2 regions of the Desulfofundulus sp. TPOSR genome follow, and region 2 is predicted to be linked to the other one. Evidence: riboswitches for the same ligand, from Rfam matches in the RefSeq annotation. Region 2 holds a riboswitch; the other holds the start of a gene.

Region 1 (11,443 bases), on a different contig from region 2:
GAGGTTTTCCCGCAATAGCCTCACGTCTTCCACCGTGGCTCCGCCGGGGCCAAAACCGGTGCTGGTTTTTACATAATGGGCGCCTGCCTGACGTACCAGCCGGCAGGCGGTAATCTTCTCCCCGTGGTTTAAGTAGCCTGTTTCGATAATCACCTTGACCAGCCCCCCGGGCAAAAGGGCGGTCACTGCCTCAACCACTCCCCGGATATCGGCCACGACCAGGTCATGGTTTCCTTCCTTCAAGGCGCCAATATTTATGACCATGTCCACTTCCCTGGCGCCGTTTCTGACGGCCTCTTCAGCTTCCTTCTTTTTTACGGACGGCGTGGTTGCCCCCAGGGGGAAGCCAATCACCGTGCACACTGCCACACGGGAACCGGCAAGTATTTTCGCGGCATATGCCACATGGGCGGGATTAACGCATACGGCGGCGAATCCTTCAGCCATCGCCTCAATACAAAGTTGCCGGATGTCCCGGGTGGTGGCCGTGGGTTTAAGCAGGGTATGATCAATCATGGCGGCCAGCTGGTTTCTGGTCAACCGCCAACCCTCCTTGTGAAATTACTATTATTTAAGTGAACGGGTGCCGGGGAATTACTGGTTGCCTGTTGTTACCGTGGTTTCTATTTTGAGCTGCCTTTGCAGCAGGTTTGACAGCAGGCTCAAGGCCAGCCCTACTGCCAGCGTGCTTACCAGCACCAGAGTGGTATTAAATTGCAGCCAGGCCACCAGGTATGCTGTGGCAATGACAATGGAAAGGATCATGAGGGGAAAAGCTACTTTAAAGAAACCCAGGAAGCTGATGGGCGTACCCCTCTTTTCAGCCATGCCCACCACTACCACGTTGGCCGAAGCACCGATGATGGTGCCGTTGCCACCCAGGCAGGCTCCCAGGGAAAGGGACCACCACAGGAAATTGAGGTTTTCTATGCCCCCCAGGCGGCCCATGTCCTGAATTAAAGGAATCATGGTCGCCACAAAGGGGATGTTGTCCACAAAGGCCGAGGCCAGGGCCGAAAGCCAGACAATCAAAAGGCCGGCCGGGAGGAGTTCTCCCCCGGTAACCTCCAGGGCAAAATGGGCGATGGTTTCAATGACCCCTACTTCTTCCAGCGCTCCCACCAGGGCAAACAGGCCGATAAAGAAGAAGATAACCGGCCATTCTACGGCGTGCAGGGCATGTTCCGGGTCGGAACGGGTGATTACCAGCAACAGGGCCGCCCCGGCCATGGCGATCACCGAGCTCTCCAGGTGCAGGAACTGGTGCAGGGCAAACCCGGCAATGGTTAAACCCAAAACCCAGAGGCAGGGTTTCAGCAACGCGGCGTCTTTAATTTCGTCCCATTCATTAAGCTCCAGGATACTTTTTTGATTCTCAGGGTTTGTAACCAGGTCCCGGCGGTAAATGAGGCGCAGGAGGGAGATGGTCAAGACATAAATTACAACCACCACCGGGGTAAGGTTAATCACAAAATCCATAAAGCCGAGCCCCACGGCGCTGCCAATCATGATGTTGGGCGGGTCTCCGATCAGGGTTGCCGTTCCCCCAATGTTGGAAGCGATAATTTCAGAGATTAAGAAGGGCAGGGGGCTTACCTTTAGTTTGTGGGCGATGGCAAATGTAACGGGCACGATGAGCAGTACCGTGGTCACATTGTCCAGCAGGGCTGAAAGTACAGCCGTGACCAGGGCAAGGGCGGCCAGGATGCGCAGGGGCTCCCCCCGGGCCATTTTGGCCGCCTTGATGGCCAGGTACTCAAAAACTCCCGTTTCACGGGTAACGCCCACGATGATCATCATGCCCGTTAAAAGGCCGATGGTGTTCCAATCGATGTAATGGACGGCCAGTTCCGGGGTAATAATGCCGGCCAGTATGACTATCGCCGCACCGCAAAAAGCAGCCACGGTACGGTGAATCTTTTCCGAAATAATTATAGCATAGGTAAGTAAAAAGACGGACGTAGCTAAAATAACTTGCGTTTGAGGGGTCAAATTTCCCATCTCCTTTCTTTCATATTGTTTCGACAATCGTCCGGTCTTACTACGTTTAAGGAAACCACCTCCGTTGAACATAAGGATGTGACTAATTTCAGGCAAAATTAAAGGGGGGTAGTCAAGTGACTACCCCCCCCGGCAGTCGGTACCGTTGCAGCCTGGCGATCATAGTCCTGAAAAGGACCTTAGACCCATGGCTTTAGCGTCCCGGGCTTTCACCCGGTTTGCCCAACCCGTAAGCACCGTATTCTTTTTGCTTTTACCTGGTGCAGTATTTATTATAGCTGATCAATCCCTGTGGAGGCAATAGGGATTTAATTATGTTTCTAATAATGCAGGTTTTTTCCACTATAACGTAGAAGATCCTGCAATAAAGATTGTCTTTGGGGGAGGTAGTGGTTGGCATGAAAATCCTTCTGGCCGTGGATGGTTCGGAGAATTCAATGCGTGCTGCCAGACAGGCTTTGCGCTTAAGTAAACTAAACCCGGAAGTTGCAGTAACGGCTTTATATGTGGGGCCTTCCTGTTATAAACTTTTCCCCGAACCCGGAGTATGTGCCTGGCTTCAGCAAAAGGAGCTGGATCAAGAAATAGAAGCCCGCGCGGAAAAAGTCTTTGCAGCAGTAGAAAAAATTTTTCGGGCGGAAGGCCAGGCCGTAGCCGCCGCGGTGGAACGGGGAGACGCGGCCGAAGCCATCTGTCGCCTGGCCGCAGAGGGTCAATTTGACCTGATCGTCATTGGTAGCCGCGGTTTTGGCGATATTAAGTCCCTTTTCCTGGGCAGCGTGAGCCATAAGGTGCTGCACCTGTCCCCCTGCCCCGTAATGATCGTCAGGTAAGTGAAAAACGATTGTAGTTGCCCGGGCTTATGCTGAGAAAATTAGAGGGGAATTTCTTTAAGAAGGCTTTAAGAAGGCTTTAAGAAGGCGGTTGTGAAAACACACGAGATGGGGGGTCCCGGGGTATAATATAAGAGCATTTTGATGCAGGAGGGGAAATTGATCATGTCCACGATACTCTCCCTGGTGAGGAGCCGGTACTCCGTAAGACACTATAAACCGGATCCGCTGCCCGAAGCATTACTGGATCAACTCCTGGAAGCGGCCCGCTGGGCTCCTTCCGCCGGGAATCTGCAGCCCTGGTTTTTTTACGTGGTGATCCGGGAGGACAAAAAAGAAGCCCTGGCACAGGCCGCTTTAAATCAACGTTTTATAGTCCAGGCCCCTGTGGTGATTGTGGTTTGCGCGGAACCGGAACGCTCGGCCCGGGTTTACGGCGAGCGGGGGCGGCGACTTTACTGTATTCAGGATACGGCCGCCGCGGTGCAGAATATTCTGCTTACCGCAAATGCCCTGGGTCTGGGAACCTGCTGGGTGGGCGCTTTTGACGAGGAACGGGTGAGGGAGTGCCTGGGCATCCCCGCGGAGCTTGTACCCGTAGCTATTATTCCCGTGGGTTACCCGGCCGACGACCCGGCCCGGAGGCCCAAGAGGAGGGAAATAGAAGAAATTGTGAGTTACATTTAGGCCACCGGCCGGGATTTCCGGCCGGCTTTTTTGCGAAGCGGTTATACATTACCTGTAAATCTTTTGCGGATATAACGTACCCTTTTTACGTCCGGCATACGTTCTGCCGGACCAAAGAGAAGGCTGTTGGTGGGACAGGCGGTAACGCAGGCCGGCTCGAGCCCGGCATCAATCCGATCTTTGCAGTAGTCGCATTTCACAGCTACACCTTTTTCTTCATCCCATTGGGGCGCACCCCACGGGCAGGCCATAATGCAGCTCCGGCACCCCACACACAGTTCCTGGTCAATGAACACAATGCCGTCCCTGGGGCGTTTCTGGACGGCCCCAACCGGGCATGCCTGCACGCAATAGGGATCCTCGCAGTGGTGGCAGGCTGTGAAAACATACGTTGCCATTGCTTGACCGCTTCTGATAACAGGGCCGACCGCAGCAACCTTATTCGGCTTAGGCCCTACACCGAGCCCCTTGTTTACTTTGCACTGCACTTCACAGCTGCGGCAGGAAATGCATCTTTTCTCGTCCTGGTACAGGTAATACTTGCTCATTGATTAGCCTCCCAACAATCGCTTTGTAATATTGACTATAGTTCGATACTTTTATTAGATAACCTTCTTTAAAGCATTATTTTTATTTATAAATAATGGTAGACTTTGACCGGATTCACCGGTCAAAAAAATAAACCCCGCTCTTTTGCGGGGTTTGTTAGATATCTCAAGCGGGCCTGTAAGGCCGGCTACACTTACATAATCCATCGAGCCAGCTTATCGGGATCCACAATGCTGATAGTTCTTCCTTCATAAGCAATGCTTTTTTCCTGCTTGAAGGTGTTCAATAGTGAAGTTACCGTCTGCCGGGAGGTTCCCACCATATTTGCCAGTTCTTCGTGGGTAAGCTGCACGCCCAGTTTAATGCCGTTTTTGGTTTCCACGCCGCAGCGTTCGCCCATTTTTAACAGGGCCAGGGCCAGTCGTCCGGGAGCTTGCCAGCAAACCATCTCGTGGATAATCTGTTCCGCTTCCCGCATGCGTACTCCCAGTAATTTGGCAACTTTAATCGCCAGAAAAGGATGGGCGCCCATTAGTTCTTCAAATTTGTTCTTACGCAAAACCACCAGGCTGACATTGCTGATGGCACCGGCAAAGCAGGTACGTTCTCCTCCCCACAGGGCTTCGGCCAGACCCATCAACTCCCCGGGACTGCGGATACTGCCTACGGTAACCCGGCGGCCGTCGGCATTCAAGCGGTAGATTTTTACCCAGCCGCTTTCCACCAGGTAGACCCGGTCGGCCGGGTCACCGGCGGCAAAAATGACGTGCCCCTTCGGATAGTGCACCGTAAATCCCGCCTGGCGAATAATTGCCCTTTCCACTTCATTTAATGCCGCTATTTCCAGGTGCGGTAGTGACATGCCGTCTATCCCTCCCGGTAAGAAAGGGTCGATTGACAACCAACTTATTAGAAAATTCTTGGAACTATTAAGCAACAAATACTCACAACGCAAAAGGGAAAGTTAACACGTTTAGCAATTATTATATTCCCCCTTCTCCATTCCTGTCAATGGTGGTTGTGGGAAGCCTGAAAAACCAGGAATTGGATGGTGTGGTCTTTATTTTTTTGAAATTTTGTTTAAAACAGTGTCGTGAGCATGACATTATATTGTCTTCAAGATGACTTTTAGATTGTCATGCTCCTGACATTAACATGTTAATACATTGATTATATTTAATTATAACACATGAAAGTATGTCTTATTTTAAAAATCCATTGGGGGGAGGTGAATTTTTATTCAACACCTGTATTAAGGGGGTGGTCCCACAGTACATTAAAGTTTTGATCAATGTTTTCATACCCCGATCATTCATGCGTGATTGTGAACACATGCCTTTTTAGCTGTTTAAGTAATAGGTGCGTGAACTTATAAGGGTTTTCATCACTAATTACGGGGGAGGATTAAATGAAGAAGGGAATTATCAATAAAATTGCCCTGGCCACCCTGCTTTTGATGCTGGCCGTTCTGGCTTTGGGCGCCAGCGGCGTGGGGGCGCAGCAGGAAACAGTGGTGGGCAGTGACCTCGGCTTGAAGGGAAAACTGGGTGAAGCCATAGCTAAAGCCCCGGTGGGCACGGGTAAGGGGCAGATCGATCCCGATGCGCCCAGGGGAGCCTTCGGCATTCCCGGAGCGCCTAAGATCAACTACCTGGTGGCCATCCTGTGGGCCATCTGGGTGGGCTGGATCTTCTCCACTGTGGGTGCATTCGGCGGCATTATGGCTGGAGTAGGCCACATGACCGTTTACGGCCTGGGTGACTGGGTAAAGCCTTTTAAGAACACCGCACCCCAGTTGAACAAGCTGCTTACCGACAGTATCCGTACCTCCAACCAGTGGCTGGTTGGTTTGTCAGCACTTTTAAGTACCATTAACTATTTAAAAGCCAAGCGTCTGGCCTGGCCCCTGGGTATCGCCCTGGGATTGGGTTCCATTGTGGGGGCTGTGGCCATTCCCGCTCTGACCGGCGGCAAGGTGAGCTTCAGCCAGTACCAGGGATGGTTTGGCCTTTTTGTCTTTGTGGTGGGCGGCGTTCTTTTATATGAAACGACCCCCCGGGGGCAGGCCAGCAAGAAGGCGGCCAAGGAGGCGGCCAAAGCCTTTGAGCAGAGCATCAAAGAAAAGAAAGAAGAAGCTGCCCAGGGGATTACAGTTACCCAGTGGAGTCTTACCAACATTAAGTTTTCCTTCTTCGGCGTGGAGTTTAAGTTCAACCCCATCTGGGCCTTTGTGGGCGGCGTGGTAATCGCAGCCATTTCGGCCTTCCTCGGTGTGGGCGGCGGCTTTTTGTACGTACCTTACCTGACCAGTATTGTGGGCCTGCCCATGTTCGTGGTGGCCGGCACCTCGGCCATGGCCGTTCTGGTGAGCATGATGACCAGTATCACCACCTACATCACCGTAGCCGGTGCCGCCATGGACTGGGGCATGATCGGTGTGGAATTAATCGGCGTATTTATTGGTTCCATGATTGGCCCGCGCACCCAGAAGTATATCCCGGACATCTGGCTGAAGAGATTGTTTGTCGTTCTCGCTTTTTACGTCGGTCTTGGTTACTTCAGCAAGGGATTCTTCGGGAAAGCCTGGGTGCCGATGTAAGATTCGCTTAACAAATATTCCGCTCCAGGTTCCCCGGGCTGTTCCCGGGGAACCTGGAGCAACTACCTGAATAAACGGGGGCTTGAAGTATGGGCCTTTGGGAACTGGTGGATCAGGTCCTAATTATGTTTTACAAAATCAGCGGCCATCCGGTTTTTGATTATTTTCTGGGTACATTCCTGGTGGCACTCCTGGCGGTGGTCATCGGGGAATTCACCATCTCCATAGTCTTTCTGGTGAACAAAAACCACCTGGACCGGCTGAACACCCGGCTGGCGGATCTGCAGCAGCTATCCCTGGCTGCCTTAAAACTGGGGGATAAGAAGAGCTATGACGCCTGCAACAAAGAGGCCAACGATGCCTTTGGCCGGGCTTTCTTCAATATGTTTGGCCTGTCGGCGGCCGCCCTGTGGCCCGCTTTCTTTGCCCTTGCCTGGATGCAGCAGCGTTTTGCCGGCATCGGCTTTCCCATACCCTTTACCGGCCTGGCTGTAAATTATGTGTTTACTTTTCTCATCTGCTACATCCTGGCCCGCATGTTTTTCGGCCGGGTGAAAAACCGGCTCCCCTATTTCCGGGGCATACATCGGATGCTGATGGCTTATGAAGAAAATTCCAGCAAAAGCTAGGTTTTTATATAAGATATCCCTGCTGCTGTCAGCGGCAAAGTAAATATCCAATAACTCCGTTAAAAACTTATTTTATGGAGGCTTCCCTCATGGAAACTGTCTACAGCATTTGTTTCATGTGCACGGTAAGATGTCCCATAAAAGTAATGGTGGAAAATGACAACGTCAAGCTGATTGAAGGCAACCCCCACGTTGCCGGCATTGAGGGCAGCATCTGCCCCAAAGGCGCAGCCGGGGTCAGCCTTTTAAACGACGACGAAAGACTCAAAAGGCCCTTAATCCGGACCGGCCCCCGGGGTTCCGGGCAATGGCGCGAAGCATCCTGGGAAGAAGCGCTGGACTACGTGGCGGCAAAACTGGCGGAAGTCAAAGAAAAATACGGTGGGCGCAGCATTGCCCTGGCCGAAAGAGCTCACCTGAACTCCCACATCAGCAAAACCTTTATGAAGGCGCTGGGCTCTCCCAACTACTTTACCCATGATTCCTGCTGCAAAGGTTCCCTGAACACCGCCTTCCGGACTTTGACCGGGTATACCGACGCTCAGGTGGGAGTGGACCTGGGGAAGGCCAAACATGTGATCCTTTACGGCCGCAATATTTTTGAATCTTTGGAACTCAAGCCGGTCAAGCAACTGATGCAGGCCCTTGACAGCGGGACCAAACTCACCTACATCGACCCCAGGGTAAGCGTTACGGCCACAAAAGCCCACAAATACCTCATGATCCGGCCCGGAACGGATCTGGCCTTGAACTATGCCCTGATGCACGTCATCTTAAAGGAAGGCCTGTACGACAAGGAATATGTCAATCGCTGGGTCCTTGGCTTGAAGGAACTGCAGCAGTTCGTCGAGCCCTACACCCCGGAATGGGCGGAAAAAGAAACCGGCATTCCCGCTTACGAAATAGTTTCTTTAGCCCGTGAGGTCAGCGAGGCCAAACCGGCGGTGGTGTTCCACTACGGGTACCGCTGTGCCCACTACCTCAACGAAATCTATTTCCGAAGGTCCATTATCATGCTGAACGCCCTCATGGGCAGCATTGAAGCTCCGGGAGGACTCTTTTTCAAGAAAGGCGCCAGGGATGCGGGTAAGAAACCCCTCAACAAACTAACGGATCAGGACCTGCCCAAGGTAACCGAAGAAAGATGCGACGGCGTGGGCACACCCAGGCTGCCTTTGCCCGACCCGGCCCACGGGGTGGTACAGATGCTGCCCAAGGCCATACTGGAAGAAGACCCCTACCCGGTCAAAGCGTTACTTGTCTGGCGGTTTAACCCGTTGCTTTCCATACCCGACTACGAAAACACAAAGCGTGCTCTGGAAAAGCTCGACCTCGTCGTTACCATAGATATCCAGTTCAGCGAAACGGCCTGGTACTCCGACGTCGTCCTGCCGGAATCCATCTACCTGGAAAGGGGAGACTCCATCCAGGAGGCAAACGGCTTAAAGCCCGCCCTGTACCTGCGCAGGCCCGCGGTGTCCCCCCGCTACGACACCAGGCCTGGATGGGAGATTATGAAGTCTTTAGCCGACCGGTTGGGCATCGGCCAGTACTTCCCCTATCAAACCCTGGAAGACCTGTGGGCTTACCAGTTGCAGGGCACCGGCATCAGCATCAGCGACTTTGATGCAAAAGGCTTCGTTTCCCTCAGCGATGAAGCCATTTACTGGGACCGCAAAGATGGGATCAAGCTGAAAACTCCCTCCGGCAAAATCGAGTTTGTGTCCAGCCTGCTGGAGAAAAACGGCTTCCCGTCCTTCCCGGCTTACGAGCCCGTGCCGGCGCCCCCGGAAGGATATTTCCGTCTGATGATCGGCAGGACCGCAGCCCATACCCATGTATCGACGCAAAACAACCCGCTCTTAAACGAGCTGGTGCCCGAGAACGTGCTGTGGATCAACACCCTTCAGGCGGCAAAACTGGGCATCAAAAACGGCCAGATGGTGGAAGTCATCTCCTCCCGGGGCCGGGATACCATCCGTGCTTTTGTCACGGACCTCATCCACCCCGAAGCCGTGTTCATGCTCCACGGTTTCGGTCACAAGGTGCCCGTGCAGTCCAGGTGCTACGGCAAGGGGGCCATGGACGCCCTGTTGCAGGAAAACGTCACCGACATGGTAGGGGGCAGCCCGGCTTTGCAGCATGTCTTTGTCACCGTAAGGCCAATTAACTGATACCGTTGGGAGGTTAATCAATGAGCAAGTATTACCTGTACCAGGATGAGAAAAGATGCATTTCCTGCCGCAGTTGTGAAGTGCAGTGCAAGGTAAACAAAGGGCTCGGTGTGGGACCCAGGCCAACCCAAATAGTTGTGGTCGGTCCCGTTCAGATAGACAGTCAACCTAGAGCGACAAATGTTTTCATGCCCTGTTTCCACTGTGAGGAACCCTGGTGTGTGCCGGCCTGTCCCACCGGAGCTGTACAGAAAAGGGCCAAGGACGGGATCGTTTTTATAGACCAGGAGCTTTGTGTGGGTTGCAAGAGCTGCATCATGGCCTGTCCCTGGGGTGCGCCCCAGTGGGACGCCAGAAAAGGCAAGGCCGTGAAATGCGACTACTGCAAAGACCGTATTGATGCGGGGCTCAAGCCGGCATGCGTCACCGCCTGTCCCACCAGCAGTCTTCTCTTTGGCCCGGCCGAACGTATGCCGGACGTAAAAAGGGTCCGCTATGCCCACCAAATTGTTGCAGTGGGGCATAGTTAAAAAGGAGCAGGTTTTTATGGCAAAAATTGCCTGTAGCGTCAAGAAGGCAGAGGAAATTGTAAAATCATATTTAGCAATGGACAGACTTTGCGGCCAGTGTCGCTCCAACCTGAATACAGCTTTAAAACTGCTGTTCGGGATAAGGAGCGGAAAGGCCCGCCTTGGCGACCTGGAGGGCCTGCTGACATTGGTTAACAGGCTGCACCTTACGTGCCACTGCGGTCAGGGGAAGCGTGTGGCGCCGGAAGTTATGAGTATTTTGCGGGAAGGCAGGGACGATTTCATTGTGCATATTGAAAACCGGGTATGTCCCGCCTCGGAATGTCCCCAGTTGGTGCTCGCACCCTGTCAAGCGGCCTGTCCGGCAGGTATCGATATCCCGAATTATGTTGCCCTGGTAGGACAGGGCAAGTATGCCGAAGCTTTGCAGCTAATATTGGAGGATGTTCCCCTGCCCGGCGTTCTGGGGCGTATTTGCGAACATCCCTGTGAGCGTGCCTGTCGCAGGGGTGAGGTTGACGCACCCGTATCTATCTGCGCTCTGAAAAGACTGGCCTACGACCAGGTCCGGGAGATCCGGGAAAAGGTAAATCTCTTTTCGCTGCGGCCCGTAAGAAAATCCGGCAAGAAGGTTGCGGTGGTCGGGTCAGGTCCCGCAGGCCTGTCCTGCGCCTATTTCTTAGCCAAGAAAGGTTACGCGGTAACCATATTTGAAGCCATGCCCCAGCCGGGGGGAATGCTTGCGTACGGCATTCCCCCGTACCGGCTTCCCCGGGACGTACTCCGGGATGAAATTGCCCGCATCCAGGCCCTGGGTGTGGAGATCAGATTGAACAGCCCGATTACCGGGGAATACGGTATTGAGGCTTTGTTGAAAGATGGTTACGCGGCAGTGTTTTTAGGCACCGGAGCCTGGAAAGGTTCTATTCCCATCCCCAACCATGAGTGTTTCAAAGGCGTTATGGACGGGGTGACCTTTCTCAGGGTGGTAAATCAGGGCTTGTTGGCAGGTACCGGTCAACCCGCGGTAGAGGTCAGCGGCAAGAAAGTGGTTGTGGTTGGCGGCGGCAACGTGGCCATCGACGCCGCGCGGGTGGCCCGGCGTTTGGGAGCTCTTGAGGTGAGGATTATTTACCGGCGTTCCCGTCAGGAAATGCCCGCGCTGGATGAAGAAATAGAAGCGGCTGAAAAGGAAGGAATAATTCTGGAATACCTTATTTCTCCCACAGGGCTGGGTGGCAGAGACGGGTGCGTCCAGTACGTGGAGTGTATACGCAATACTTTGAGCGAGCCCGATGCCACCGGCCGCTGCTGGCCGGTGCCCATCAAGAATTCGGAGTTCAAGATGGAAGCCGACATGGTTATTTTTGCCGTCGGTCAGAAGCCGGATCTCTCCTTTATCACTGAAGGGCCGGAGCCGCCGCAGGTGCTGGTTTCCCGG
Region 2 (11,443 bases):
ACCGCCGCGTCCCACTCCACCCTGAACCCGAACGCTTCCGCCACGAACTTGGCAGGCAGGTAGGTACTACCGTCCCTGATCACCGGAGCTGTGTCCATCTGCACGGGGTCTCTGTTGACAAGTAGGGTCTTACTCCCAATAACCATCTCCACGGTGACACCCTGCAAGATCAGAGTCACGGCCTTCATTTTCCCATCCCAGAGGACATTACTCTCCGGCACGCCCAGGGCGTAAGCCAGGTACCGTATCGGCACGAAAGTTCGTCCATTTTCGATGAACGGAACGGCGTCCATCGCCCGCATACAGCCGTCTGCCTCGTATGACGCTCTGCCGATCACGAAGCGGGCTTTGTATTTCGGCTCCGCTGAAGCAGGGACAAGAGAGAAAGACATCAACAGAACAGACAGGAGGACGGCCAAAACCACCGTAATTGCCCTGTTTCCTGACAATACATCACCTTTCAATACCAGCACCTCCAAATTGCTCAAAGTTTCGACTTTTCGAGCGACAAAAGAAAAGCCGGGCACTCTTTCCTAACGATGCCCGGCTTTTCCGCCGTCTCTATAGCTTGTAATATGTTCCCCAGATTACCCATTCGAGCGCGAGGCTTCCTCATATCCCTGTTCGGCAAGCCAATCGGTAGTACCTTTTTCGGGCGAGGTATGATCGCATACATAAACGTCGTCATTGCCGCCAAGAGCTTTATCGGCTCCGTAAGACACAATAGCGTAACCTGTAATATTGTTGCCTTCCTTCTTGATATAGTAAACATACGGCTGACCCCACGGATCTGTTATTCCGCCCCATCGGATACCCTTGTCGTTAAGCACAGTTGCGATGTTGCTTTCGTCCGGGTAAGAACCCTGACCTCCACTTACGTCTGCCGCCCACGCTTCGATTACGCTCCGCATGGAAGCCAGGTCGCCCATCGCCCGACTCACGCGCGCGTTATTCGTGTACCCCAGCAGCTTGGGCAACAGGACGGCGGCTAGGATGGCGATGATCGCCACGACCACCAGAAGTTCAATCAGAGTGAAACCACCCTGATTGCGTGAAACTTTACGGATCTTTTCTGCCAGGCTGAACATAGGTGAAAAACCACTCCTCTCGAAGATTCTCGGTATCTTCCCCGCGTCTCCGGACTTAGCATCTCTTCCCCCCTTCCTGCCGGAAAGACTGGGCGCAGGGAAAAACCCCTGAAAAACAAAAAAGCCGGGCGCCCCTGAAAAGGGTGCCCAGCGCCGTTTGACGCCGGAGCTACCGGCGCGGCTTCTCGTCGACGGGTTTCTTCTGCACTTGTCTTTCGTCACCGCCTCGGCCTTTTTCGCCGGGAGCAGGTGGACCACCAGCACCTCCCCGTCGGTGGTGGCCCTCACCTGCCTGTTCTCAATCAATTTTCTCTATTCCCTCCTCCCATCCAAAAAATTGGGTTCTCAAAAGAGAAATAGCCGGACACTTTTCCTGAAATGCCCGGCTTTTCGCTCCATTAACCTGACATATTAGTTAACCAACCCGACTACTTCGATTGCGAAAATTCTTGGTATCCTTGTTCGTTAAGCCAATTAGTATCGCCTTTCTCGGGCGAGGTGTGCTCGTTTACATAAACGTCATCGCCACCGCCCAAGGTCTTATCAGGTCCGTGAGATACAATAGCGTAACCGATGATGTTATTATTGTTGTCTGTTTTAACATAGTAAACATACGGCTGACCCCACGGATCCGCTATCCCACCATTGTCAGCACCCCACCGGATACCCTTGTCGTTAAGCACCACGCTAATCCTCTTGCTTTCATCCGGTGCACCGTCTCCATCCGGGTAAGAACCCTGACCTTCATTCGCCGCCCACGCTTCGATTACGCTCCGCATAGACGCCAGGTCGCCCATCGCCCGGCTCACGCGGGCATTGTTGGTGTAACCTAAGAGTTTGGGCAGTAATACTGCCGCCAGGATGGCGATGATCGCCACGACCACCAGAAGTTCAATTAAAGTAAATCCTCCCTGGTTGCGAGAAACTTTGCGGATTCTTTTCGCTAGCTTGAGCATGGTGAAAAACATACCTCCTTTGCGAGATTTGTCCTTAACCCTTCTCCCGCGCCCGCCGGATCGAAACCGCTTTCCTCCTTTCCCCGGGAAATTGGGTACAGGAAAAGGCCCTCAAAAAAATAAAAAGCCGGGTACCCCGGAAAAAGGAGCACCCGGCCCACGGAAAAACTAACTGACCACCGGATCTTTCGGCGATTTCGTTTGTCCCCGGGTTGTGGAAGCCCGTGACGGCATAACCCGGCTTTTCCGTCTGCCCCGGACGGCCAGACCATATGCGGGCAGAACGTAAACCTTCAGGCCCCGCAGAATTCCGGGTCCAGGCCGGCTTTCACCAGTTCTTCCAGAAGGGTGTCCAGCTTTCTCAGCAGACCCAGGGACCAGGCTTCGCAGTCAACATCGACGGCCCACATTTCGGACTCGACGGTGGCGTAGGTATTACTGAAGAGGCGGCGCACTGTCACTTTCGGAACAGCCCCGCCCGGCGCTCCCAGGGCGTCCGACTAGGCGTAGACTACAGCGTCCGGGGTGTAAGCCGATTTGACCATGCTGGCCGGAGAAGGGCGGGGAAAGAAAATCAGGTTAATGGCAAAATACCTAAAGGATACCAAATAACTGACAGTACCATAGATTTAAATTTTGGTGGCTTGTTTAAATTACTGAAACATCACCAATAGCTTTGGCACTATAATGAAAAAAGAGTTTATTTGGCTGATGGTTTTCTTTTTTTCTCATGATTTCTAAGTTTTTTCTTTCCTCAGACAACATATCTAAAAGTATCATAGACGCGAGTACTTTCACTAATTTGCGTTGACTTCCTTCTTCCATTAAAATACTTGTAACTGAACCTTTGTTTTCAAGAATTGCCATCATGCACGCCTCCTTATATACATCGTGGAACGAAAAATGAAACCCTTAGTGTGCCAAAAAGTTCATTCCCGGACAGTCGGTAACGAAGCTCTTCAAGTGGGCGTTTTCTGCTTCGATCTGCCTGTACAGGGCTTCGTATTGCTTTTTCCGATCATCGTGGACTTAAAAATAAAAAAGCCGGGCACCTCCGGAAAGGAGTGCCCGGCCCACGGAAAACTACCTGCCCACCGGCCTGACCACCGGAACCTTCGGCGCCGGTTTGGGTACCGGCACAGGATATTTCAACAGCTCAATTTTGGTGACCTTCAGAACCGGCCCGCGCATGTAGAAATTCGGTCCCCTGAAAACCTGGCCCGTCACCCGCACCAGCTTGCCCTCGTAAGCCTTGAAGTCGAACGGACCCGTCAGGATGTATGTCCGGTCGTACTGTACCGGAGGCTTCACTCCTGACCCGGGTAGAGGCGGCATGTACATCGGCCCGGGAACCACCAGTTCGTAGTGCGGCTTCTCGACGGTGGAATACACCACCTTCCCGACTGCGGTTACAGTTCCTTCGCCGGACGGCGGCACCTGACCGATAGACCCGGCAAACGCCGGTACCGCCAGGGCAACCACCGCGAAGGCGGCCAGCACCAGCAAAGCTACGACTTTGCGCATACCTGTTTTCCCCCCTTTCATCTTGGACTCAAAAAATAAAAAAAACCGGGCACCCCCGGAAAAAGGGCACCCAGCTACATGTTAGTGTTTATATTCAGCTTTTGGCTTAAAAGCAGGGCGGGATGATTGCCCGTTTTTCCCAGGCTTTTTCGCTTCTTTGTCTGCCCTGTATTTGTTGCCCGGGATCAGGTGCACTTCCAGCGCCTGCTTATCGGTGGTAGCCCTGACTTTAACCATCATCCCCTGCTTGATTTCTGTTGTCCCTTTCAGCGTTCCCTCCCCTTTGATAAGCGTCTGCGGGGTGATGGTGAAAGTTTCGGTAACATTGCCGTTTTTGCCGCCTTTCACTACAGTGAATGTGTCGCCGTAGACGGCGGTCACCACACCTGCAAATTCGATCTTGGACTTGTTGAGCTGGTTCTGTTCCCTGATTCTCTGGTGAACCAGCACCGCCAGTTCCTTAAGCTGTTCCAGGTTCAGCCCGTTAACCATTGTCACCAGGTCCGCTGGCAGGTTGTGGTATACGCTGTCAGTCACGGTTACCTGGTCTTGTGGTTGGGGCTGAACCTGTACCTGGGTCTCCTCCGCCAGTGCGGGGAAGGCCAGTGCCAATACCAGGCACAGTGTGAGGATAACGCACACGAGTTTCCTGTTCCGGATCGCTTTCAAGATCGCTGCCTCCTTTAACTTTGATTCTTTTCTGAAATGTTGTTTCCGCTTGACCCTTGCTTCCCCAGTAACCACCTCCTTATCTAAGACAGCCGGCCACCGGGGAAAATTTGCTTTCCTTTCCCCAGCAGCCGGGCTGCCGTAGCGGGTCAACCGCTTTAGGCCCCTTGGCTTTGCGCCCCCGGCTTTCGCCGGGTTTGCCTTTGGTGGGGATTCCTCCTAAGTTCATAGTACGGCATGTCTTCCTTTTTTGAGGGGGCTTCTGAAAGGTCCGGTTAAACCGGGATTTTCACCAATTAATCGTTTGCTTTTATCCGGAGGGATTGGGCACAGGAAAAAAGTCCCCCAAAAATAAAAAAGCCGGGCACCCTGGAAAAAGGAGCACCCGGCCCTCGAAAAGACTTACCTGCCGACCGGTTCAGTGCTGGCTATTTTGTCACGCTCACGGTCTGCGCTGCCGGATCCCAGCCCATCCTGTACCCGAACACTTCGGCTACATAGCGCGCGGGGAGGTAGGTACGGCCCCCGCGGACCAGCGGGGCTACGTCCATCTGCTTGGGCTGATCGTTGACATTTATGGCCTTATTCCCTACCACGAGCTTTACGGTTACGTTGTCTTTGACCAGTGTCACCGTTTGGGTCGCCCCGTCCCATTTGATTTCCGCGCCCAGGGCGTCTCCCAAATAACGGACGGGCACATAAGTCCGGCCGTTTTCGGTGAACGCCTCTGCGTCCATATCGAACACCCGGTCGCCAACACGATAGGTCTTCTGCCCGACCACAAACTTAACAGGTGGGACTACCATCTCATCGGACTGCCGTCCCTCTTCCTGCTTTTCCTCTTCCGGTTGCTGTTCCGGGGTTTCAGCTTCCTGCTGTTTCCGGTACTCCATGCGGAGCAGCCCGTCCTGGGTCGCCGCGAGCACCACCACGGAGTCCCCGACAGGGACACTCTCGATGTCGAGTATTTCGCCGTAAGCGTCAAATCCTACCCACCTGGCACAATCCCCGGGTTTATAGGATAATCTTCCTATCTCAATATTTTTCATTGATACTTTAAAAAGCTTACTCAATCTGCCATTTTTAAAATTTATCTTGGGTGGTCTAACCCACCTGTTCGCCCCCTGCTTACCCTATCATGTCTCCCGGGGTCAATGCCCTTACATTCCTTCGTTCAGCATAATGGGGGCGGGTGGGGCACCGTTACTCAGAAGCAGGGTCATGCCCTAACGGAGGTTTTTTCGGTTTCCCCCACCCAAGATTTTTGCCTCATGATGATTCCTTTACGCCGTCGGGCTTGTGGATATGTGGGCAACGCTTTAGCGTTGTCCAAGCGAGTGTGGACCCTGTGGACAGGCGGAAGATAAACCATGCCTAAACCTCCAGGCTCCTCTTAAGTGGCAGGAGGCCTCCCGCAAGTCCATACGAGCGGCATATCCACAAGCCTTCTAGGCCGCCAGTTGCTGCCGGCGGTAGCTACCCAAAACCTTCTCCGGGTCGTACAGGCGTTTTTCTTTAGCTAAGGTGAACATTACCCGGAGGAGTTTGCAGGCGATCACTACCAGGGCCTGCTTGCTTTTCAGCGGGTTTTGCGGCCGGGTCACCAGGTAACGGTAGAGCGCTTTAAACTGAGGGTTTTTGGCCACCAGGACCAGGGCAGCCTGGTAGAGGATGCTCCGCAACCCCGCCCGGCCCCGCTTGGAGATCTTTGTAACCCCTTTTTTGGAATCCCCGGATTGGTTGATAGTCAGGTTGTAACCGGCCAGTTTGCGGATCTGGCGCCAGTCTTCGTACCGGGTGAAATCCCCCACTTCCCCTAAGAAGCTGGCGGCAGTGACGACTCCGATCCCGGGGATGCTCAAAAGGTACTCGGCTAAGCCGGTTTTGGCCAGGGCCTTTTCCATGGCCGCTTCGGTTTGGAGCAATTGCTTTTGCCAGAAGAAGATTTCTTCCAGGCACTGGGTCAGGCGCAGACGGGCAGCATCTAAACCTTCCGGCACGCCGATGGATTCATTGGCGGCAGCCAGTAAAAGAACGGCCCGTTTTTGACCCACTTTCCCGCCGCTGGCTGCCTTAAGTTCAGCGGTCAGCTCTTCTGTCGTGAGCTGTTTTAGGTCGGCCGGGAAGGGCCGGTGGGTCAGGATGTACAGGGAGGCTTTCCCTAGAAGGTTCTTAAAAACCTGCGGATATTCGGGAAAGCGCTCGTCCAGGATCGCCACCAGGTTGTTCTGGGCGGCGTTTAGTTTGGCCTTTTGCTGGTGGCGGTTTTGGGTGTACCCCCGGAGTTCCGCCCAGATCCCTTTGGGTAGATAGCAGTGGAAAAAGCGTCCTTCCCAGGTTAAAGTGGCGATGATCAGGGCGTCTTTCCGGTCGTTTTTGGTGGGCGAGTTATCGTCGAGTTCTTTTTGCTTTTTGACGTGGTAAGGATTGACGATAACTACTGGGATGCCGGCATTGACCAGGTAGCTGGCCAGGGGTTTCCAGTAATGGCCGGAAGGCTCCATGGCCACGACGATGTTTTGCGCGCCGATTTGTTCTTTGACCCGGTGCATTCTACCCAGTAGACGGGAAAAGCCGTTTATGCTATTCTGAAAAGAGAAGGCGCTGCCCACTTCGATGCCTGTTGACCCGTCCAGCGTGCGGGCCCAGTGGGTCCTTTTGGCGATGTCGACGCCCACGATGAGGGTGTGGACGCTACGAATTTCTTTTAGGTTTTTGTTTCGTTTCGTCATTAACCTCGACCTCCGGTACTTTTGGTGTTTGCTCTAACCTTGTTGTACCAGGAGGTCTTTTTGTTGATCAACCCCTTTGATAAGGATTACAGGAATGCTCAGAAAATGAAATGGGGAGGATTTTTTATGACCAAAGCTGAAAAGCAAAAACTATGGGAAACCCGGGTTGCCGAATATCGTGCCAGCGGCCAGAGTGCTAAAGCATGGTGCGCCGCCCATAACGTAACCCCCCGGCAGCTATGGTACTGGCTCCGGAAGTTTAAGGAATCTTCCCCCGCCGGGTCAACACGGTGGCTGCCGGTTGAATTAAGCAAGCAATCACCTTCGGACCAGGGTGACTCCCTGCTGCTCAAAATAGGTCAGGCCTGCATCGAGGTAAAACCCGGTTTTGATCCAGCCTTGCTTTCTCAAGTAGTCCGGGTTCTGGTATCGTTATGCTGAACGAATTGGGTATCGACCGGGTTTACCTCGCCTGCGGCGCCACCGATTTGCGCAAGTCCATCGACGGGCTGGCCGTGCTGGTCAAAGAGGGGTTCGAACTGGACCCCTTCTCCTCCTGTCTTTTCGTCTTCTGTAATCGGCAGCGGGATAAAATTAAAATTCTCCACTGGGATCACAATGGGTTCTGGCTCTATTACCGCCGGCTGGAGAAGGGCAAATTCCCCTGGCCGGCGGATACCGGCTCGCCAACTTTGGCCATTAGCCGCCGGGAGTTGCGCTGGTTGCTCGATGGTCTCCCCTTAAAACAACCCCATGCCCATCCCGAGGTAAAAGCACGTACCATCTTGTAATGGCAGAAATATTTTCAGTTCCCGGTTGATTTTGGAGGGATTTTAACGCCATTCGTCGAATTACCAGGTCATGAATACTGCAAAGAATATCGCCACCATGACTATCGAAGAACTGCGGGAGCGCTGTGTGCAACTGGAACAGCAAAACGCTGAACTGAGCGCCAGGCTGAACTGGTTGATGGAGCAGCTTCGCTTGAGCAAACGCCGGCAATTTGGCGTTTCCAGCGAACGGACCGCTTCTGGCTACCAGCAGCTTTCGCTTTTTAATGAGGCGGAAGTGGAAGCCCAGCCGGCTTCACCCGAACCGGCTGTCGAAACCATCACCTACCAGCGCCGCAAACAGCGTGGCCGCCGGGAGATGGTGCTCGATAACCTGCCGGTGGAAACGGTTGAGTACCGCCTGCCGGAAGAAGAGCGGGTCTGTTCGTGCTGCGGTGGTCCTTTACATGAAATGAGCACCGAAGTACGACAGGAACTGCAGATCATCCCGGCCCAGGTAAAAGTGGTCAAGCATGTGCGTTACGTTTATTCCTGCCGCCATTGCGAGCGCAACGAGCTAACCACCCCCATTGTTACCGCTCCCATGCCGGCTCCTGTATTTCCCGGAAGTATGGTTTCCCCCTCGCTTATGGCTTACATCATGAACCAGAAATACGGGGAAGGTCTGCCGCTGTACCGCCAGGAGCAGCAGTTTGCCCACCTGGGGGTGGAGCTGTCCCGGCAGACGCTTGCCAACTGGGTGCTGTACGGGGCGAACAACTGGTTGGCCCTGATCTACGATCGCCTGCATGAACACCTGCTTGAGCGGGATATCCTGCATGCCGATGAGACAACCCTGCAGGTCCTCCGCGAGCCGGGCCGGGCTGCTGAAACCCAATCGTATCTCTGGCTTTACCGCACCGGGCGGGACGGTCCTCCCATTGTTCTCTACGACTACCAGACCACCCGGGCCAGCAAACACCCCCGGCGGTTTCTGGCGGGCTTTAGAGGCTATTTGCACGTTGACGGCTACGCCGGCTACAATGAGCTGCCGGAGGTCACCCTGGTGGGCTGCTGGGCCCATGCTCGGCGCAAGTTCGATGAAGCGCTAAAGGCCCTGCCCGATGATAAACGTGCGGCAGCCGTAGCTGCCAGGGAAGGGCTGGAGTTTTGCAACCAACTTTTTGCCATTGAGCGCGACTTGAAAGATGCAACGCCCCAGGAGCGTTATCAAGCCCGCCAGGTGCGCAGCCGCCCCGTGCTGGATGCCTTTGGGGCATGGCTTAAAACCCAGAAAACACAGGTGCTGCCCAAAAGTTCCTTTGGTCAGGCAGTTAACTATTGCCTGAGCCAGTGGGATAAACTGGTTGCCTTTTTGCAGGATGGGCGCCTGGAACTGGATAACAACCGGAGTGAGCGGTCAATCAAACCCTTTGTCATTGGCCGCAAGAACTGGTTGTTTGCCAATACTCCGCGGGGTGCCCGGGCCAGCGCCATTACTTACAGCATCATAGAAACGGCAAAGGAGAATGGGTTGAATCCTTTCCAATACCTCAGCTATCTTTTTGAAAGACTTCCCAACCTGGACCCCACAGACGGTAACGCCCTGGATCAGTTACTCCCCTGGTCCGATTCGTTACCCCCTGCCTGCAGGGCCAGTAAATAAGCTGGATTTTGTCCCCACCTGATTGCAAGGTGGGGTTTATTTTACGCTTACGAAGGTCTGCCGCTGTACCGCCAGGAGCAGCAGTTTGCCCACCTGGGGGTGGAGCTGTCCCGGCAGACGCTTGCCAACTGGGTGCTGTACGGGGCGAACAACTGGTTGGCCCTGATCTACGATCGCCTGCATGAACACCTGCTTGAGCGGGATATCCTGCATGCCGATGAGACAACCCTGCAGGTCCTCCGCGAGCCGGGCCGGGCTGCTGAAACCCAATCGTACCTCTGGCTCTACCGCACCGGGCGGGACGGTCCTCCCATTATTCTCTACGACTACCAGACCACCCGGGCCAGCAAGCACCCCCGCCGGTTCCTGGCAGGTTTTAAAGGCTACTTGCACGTTGACGGTTACGCCGGCTACAACGAACTGCCGGATGTCACCCTGGTGGGCTGCTGGGCCCATGCCCGGCGCAAGTTTGATGAAGCGTTAAAGGCCCTGCCGGAAGATAAACGCAATAAAGCAGTGGCCGCCCAGGTGGGGCTGGAATTTTGTAACCAACTTTTTGCCATTGAGCGCGACTTGAAAGATGCAACGCCCCAGGAGCGTTATCAGGCCCGCCAGGTGCGCAGCCGCCCCGTGCTGGATGCTTTTCGGGCATGGCTTAAAACCCAGAAAACACAGGTACTGCCCAAAAGTTCCTTTGGTCAGGCAGTTAACTATTGCCTGAGCCAGTGGGATAAACTCATTGCCTTTTTGCAGGATGGACGCCTGGAACTGGATAACAACCGGAGTGAGCGGTCGATCAAACCCTTTGTCATTGGCCGCAAGAACTGGTTGTTTGCCAATACTCCGCGGGGTGCCCGGGCCAGCGCTATTACTTACAGCATCATAGAAACGGCAAAGGAGAATGGGTTGAATCCTTTCCAGTACCTCAGTTATCTTTTTGAAAAACTTCCCAACCTGGACCCTAAAGACAGTAACGCCCTGGATCAGTTGCTCCCCTGGTCCAATTCATTACCCCCTGTCTGCAGGGCTAATAAATAAGCCAGATTATGTCCCCACCTGATTGCAAGGTGGGGTTTATTTTACGCTTACGAGTAATCCACTGGTCAGAAGCATACGGTGAGACCGGCAATTTCGGTTTCACTATTGCATACCTGAAGAGGCTGGCAATTCAGCCCCAGTGAAGCATTACATTGCTCACAGTAAGCGCAGGCGTCTGCGGGGACTGTGCCCGTGCCTAATGCACAGTAAGGGCGCTACTAGTGAAATTTCTATGCAGAAATTCGAACCCCTTTAAATGGTACATGTTCCTTGATTTGTTACCTTAGTAATCCATTAAGATCATTAAAAAGTTGCTCAAAATGAGCTAACGCATCACCTAGCCCGGGAAGTTCATTCCTCAAACGTTGACCATGTTCAACTAAATAAGCTGCTGGAGTATAGCGATCAAACTCAGGAAAGTCAGGTGGTAATGTCCTAAATCGGTTAAATTGCTGGGATATTACCGGCATTACGGCGTCACGGATAATTTCTGGAAACTACAGGAATTTTTTTATCATACCAAGCGTGCTATGTTCAAGTGGTTAAACCGGAGAAGCCAAAGGAAGAGCCTTAACGGTGAGAAATTCGAGAAATTCCTGAACAAGTTTCCTCTACCGGAGCCGAAAAATATGTCAACATCATGGACGTTCGGCTACCTTCAGGGTACATTTCGGTAATGCTTCGGTGAGGAGCCGTATGCGTTAATTGCGCAAGTACGGTTCTGTGAGGGGGGTGTGCTGCGAGGTATACCTCTACTCGACCAACACCTTTTTTTTCTTACCGGCCGTTTCGTTTAAATTCATTCCTCCGGATCTCTCAGCCGGGCTTTTGATAGATAATGGCGTTTTGAAATTTTTTCAGCCGGAACACCGGGGTAATCCGGCTCATGGACTCGGAATGGCCCAAAAAAATGAACCCACCAGGCAAAAGTGCCCGGTAAAACTCCAGGGCCACCTCCCGCCGGGCGACATCGTCGAAATAAATCAACACGTTCCGGCAA

The links. Region 2 has a riboswitch for cyclic di-GMP ahead of G7K71_RS14295 (hypothetical protein). Riboswitches for the same ligand answer to the same signal wherever they lie in the genome.
Region 1: linked by a shared signal. The riboswitch ahead of G7K71_RS09555 (SLC13 family permease) and the one ahead of G7K71_RS14295 (hypothetical protein) in region 2 are both predicted to bind cyclic di-GMP.

Annotation. Positions count from the first base shown of each region.
Region 1 covers NZ_JAAOEF010000002.1:213,797-225,239, forward strand. Annotated here, with positions in the region: gene deoC (deoxyribose-phosphate aldolase) at 1-540, opposite strand, end outside; gene G7K71_RS09555 (SLC13 family permease) at 595-1,992, opposite strand; cyclic di-GMP riboswitch class I at 2,145-2,234, opposite strand; gene G7K71_RS09560 (universal stress protein) at 2,400-2,834, shown strand; gene G7K71_RS09565 (nitroreductase family protein) at 3,000-3,521, shown strand; gene G7K71_RS09570 (4Fe-4S dicluster domain-containing protein) at 3,563-4,069, opposite strand; gene G7K71_RS09575 (Crp/Fnr family transcriptional regulator) at 4,264-4,932, opposite strand; gene G7K71_RS09580 (sulfite exporter TauE/SafE family protein) at 5,479-6,669, shown strand; gene G7K71_RS09585 (hypothetical protein) at 6,759-7,298, shown strand; gene G7K71_RS09590 (molybdopterin-dependent oxidoreductase) at 7,388-9,472, shown strand; gene G7K71_RS09595 (4Fe-4S dicluster domain-containing protein) at 9,493-10,002, shown strand; gene G7K71_RS09600 (FAD-dependent oxidoreductase) at 10,019-11,443, shown strand, end outside.
Region 2 covers NZ_JAAOEF010000003.1:668,531-679,973, reverse strand. Annotated here, with positions in the region: gene G7K71_RS14325 (copper amine oxidase N-terminal domain-containing protein) at 1-464, opposite strand, end outside; gene G7K71_RS19110 (type II secretion system protein) at 588-1,394, opposite strand; gene G7K71_RS14315 (type II secretion system protein) at 1,517-2,056, opposite strand; gene G7K71_RS14310 (hypothetical protein) at 2,338-2,505, opposite strand; gene G7K71_RS14305 (hypothetical protein) at 2,693-2,914, opposite strand; gene G7K71_RS14300 (hypothetical protein) at 3,128-3,568, opposite strand; gene G7K71_RS14295 (hypothetical protein) at 3,650-4,237, opposite strand; cyclic di-GMP riboswitch class I at 4,361-4,449, opposite strand; gene G7K71_RS14290 (copper amine oxidase N-terminal domain-containing protein) at 4,666-5,310, opposite strand; gene G7K71_RS14285 (IS110 family transposase) at 5,686-6,969, opposite strand; gene tnpA (IS66 family insertion sequence element accessory protein TnpA) at 7,096-7,410, shown strand; gene tnpB (IS66 family insertion sequence element accessory protein TnpB) at 7,404-7,760, shown strand; gene tnpC (IS66 family transposase) at 7,831-9,405, shown strand; gene tnpC (IS66 family transposase) at 9,424-10,443, shown strand; gene G7K71_RS14260 (protein-glutamate O-methyltransferase CheR) at 11,260-11,443, opposite strand, start outside.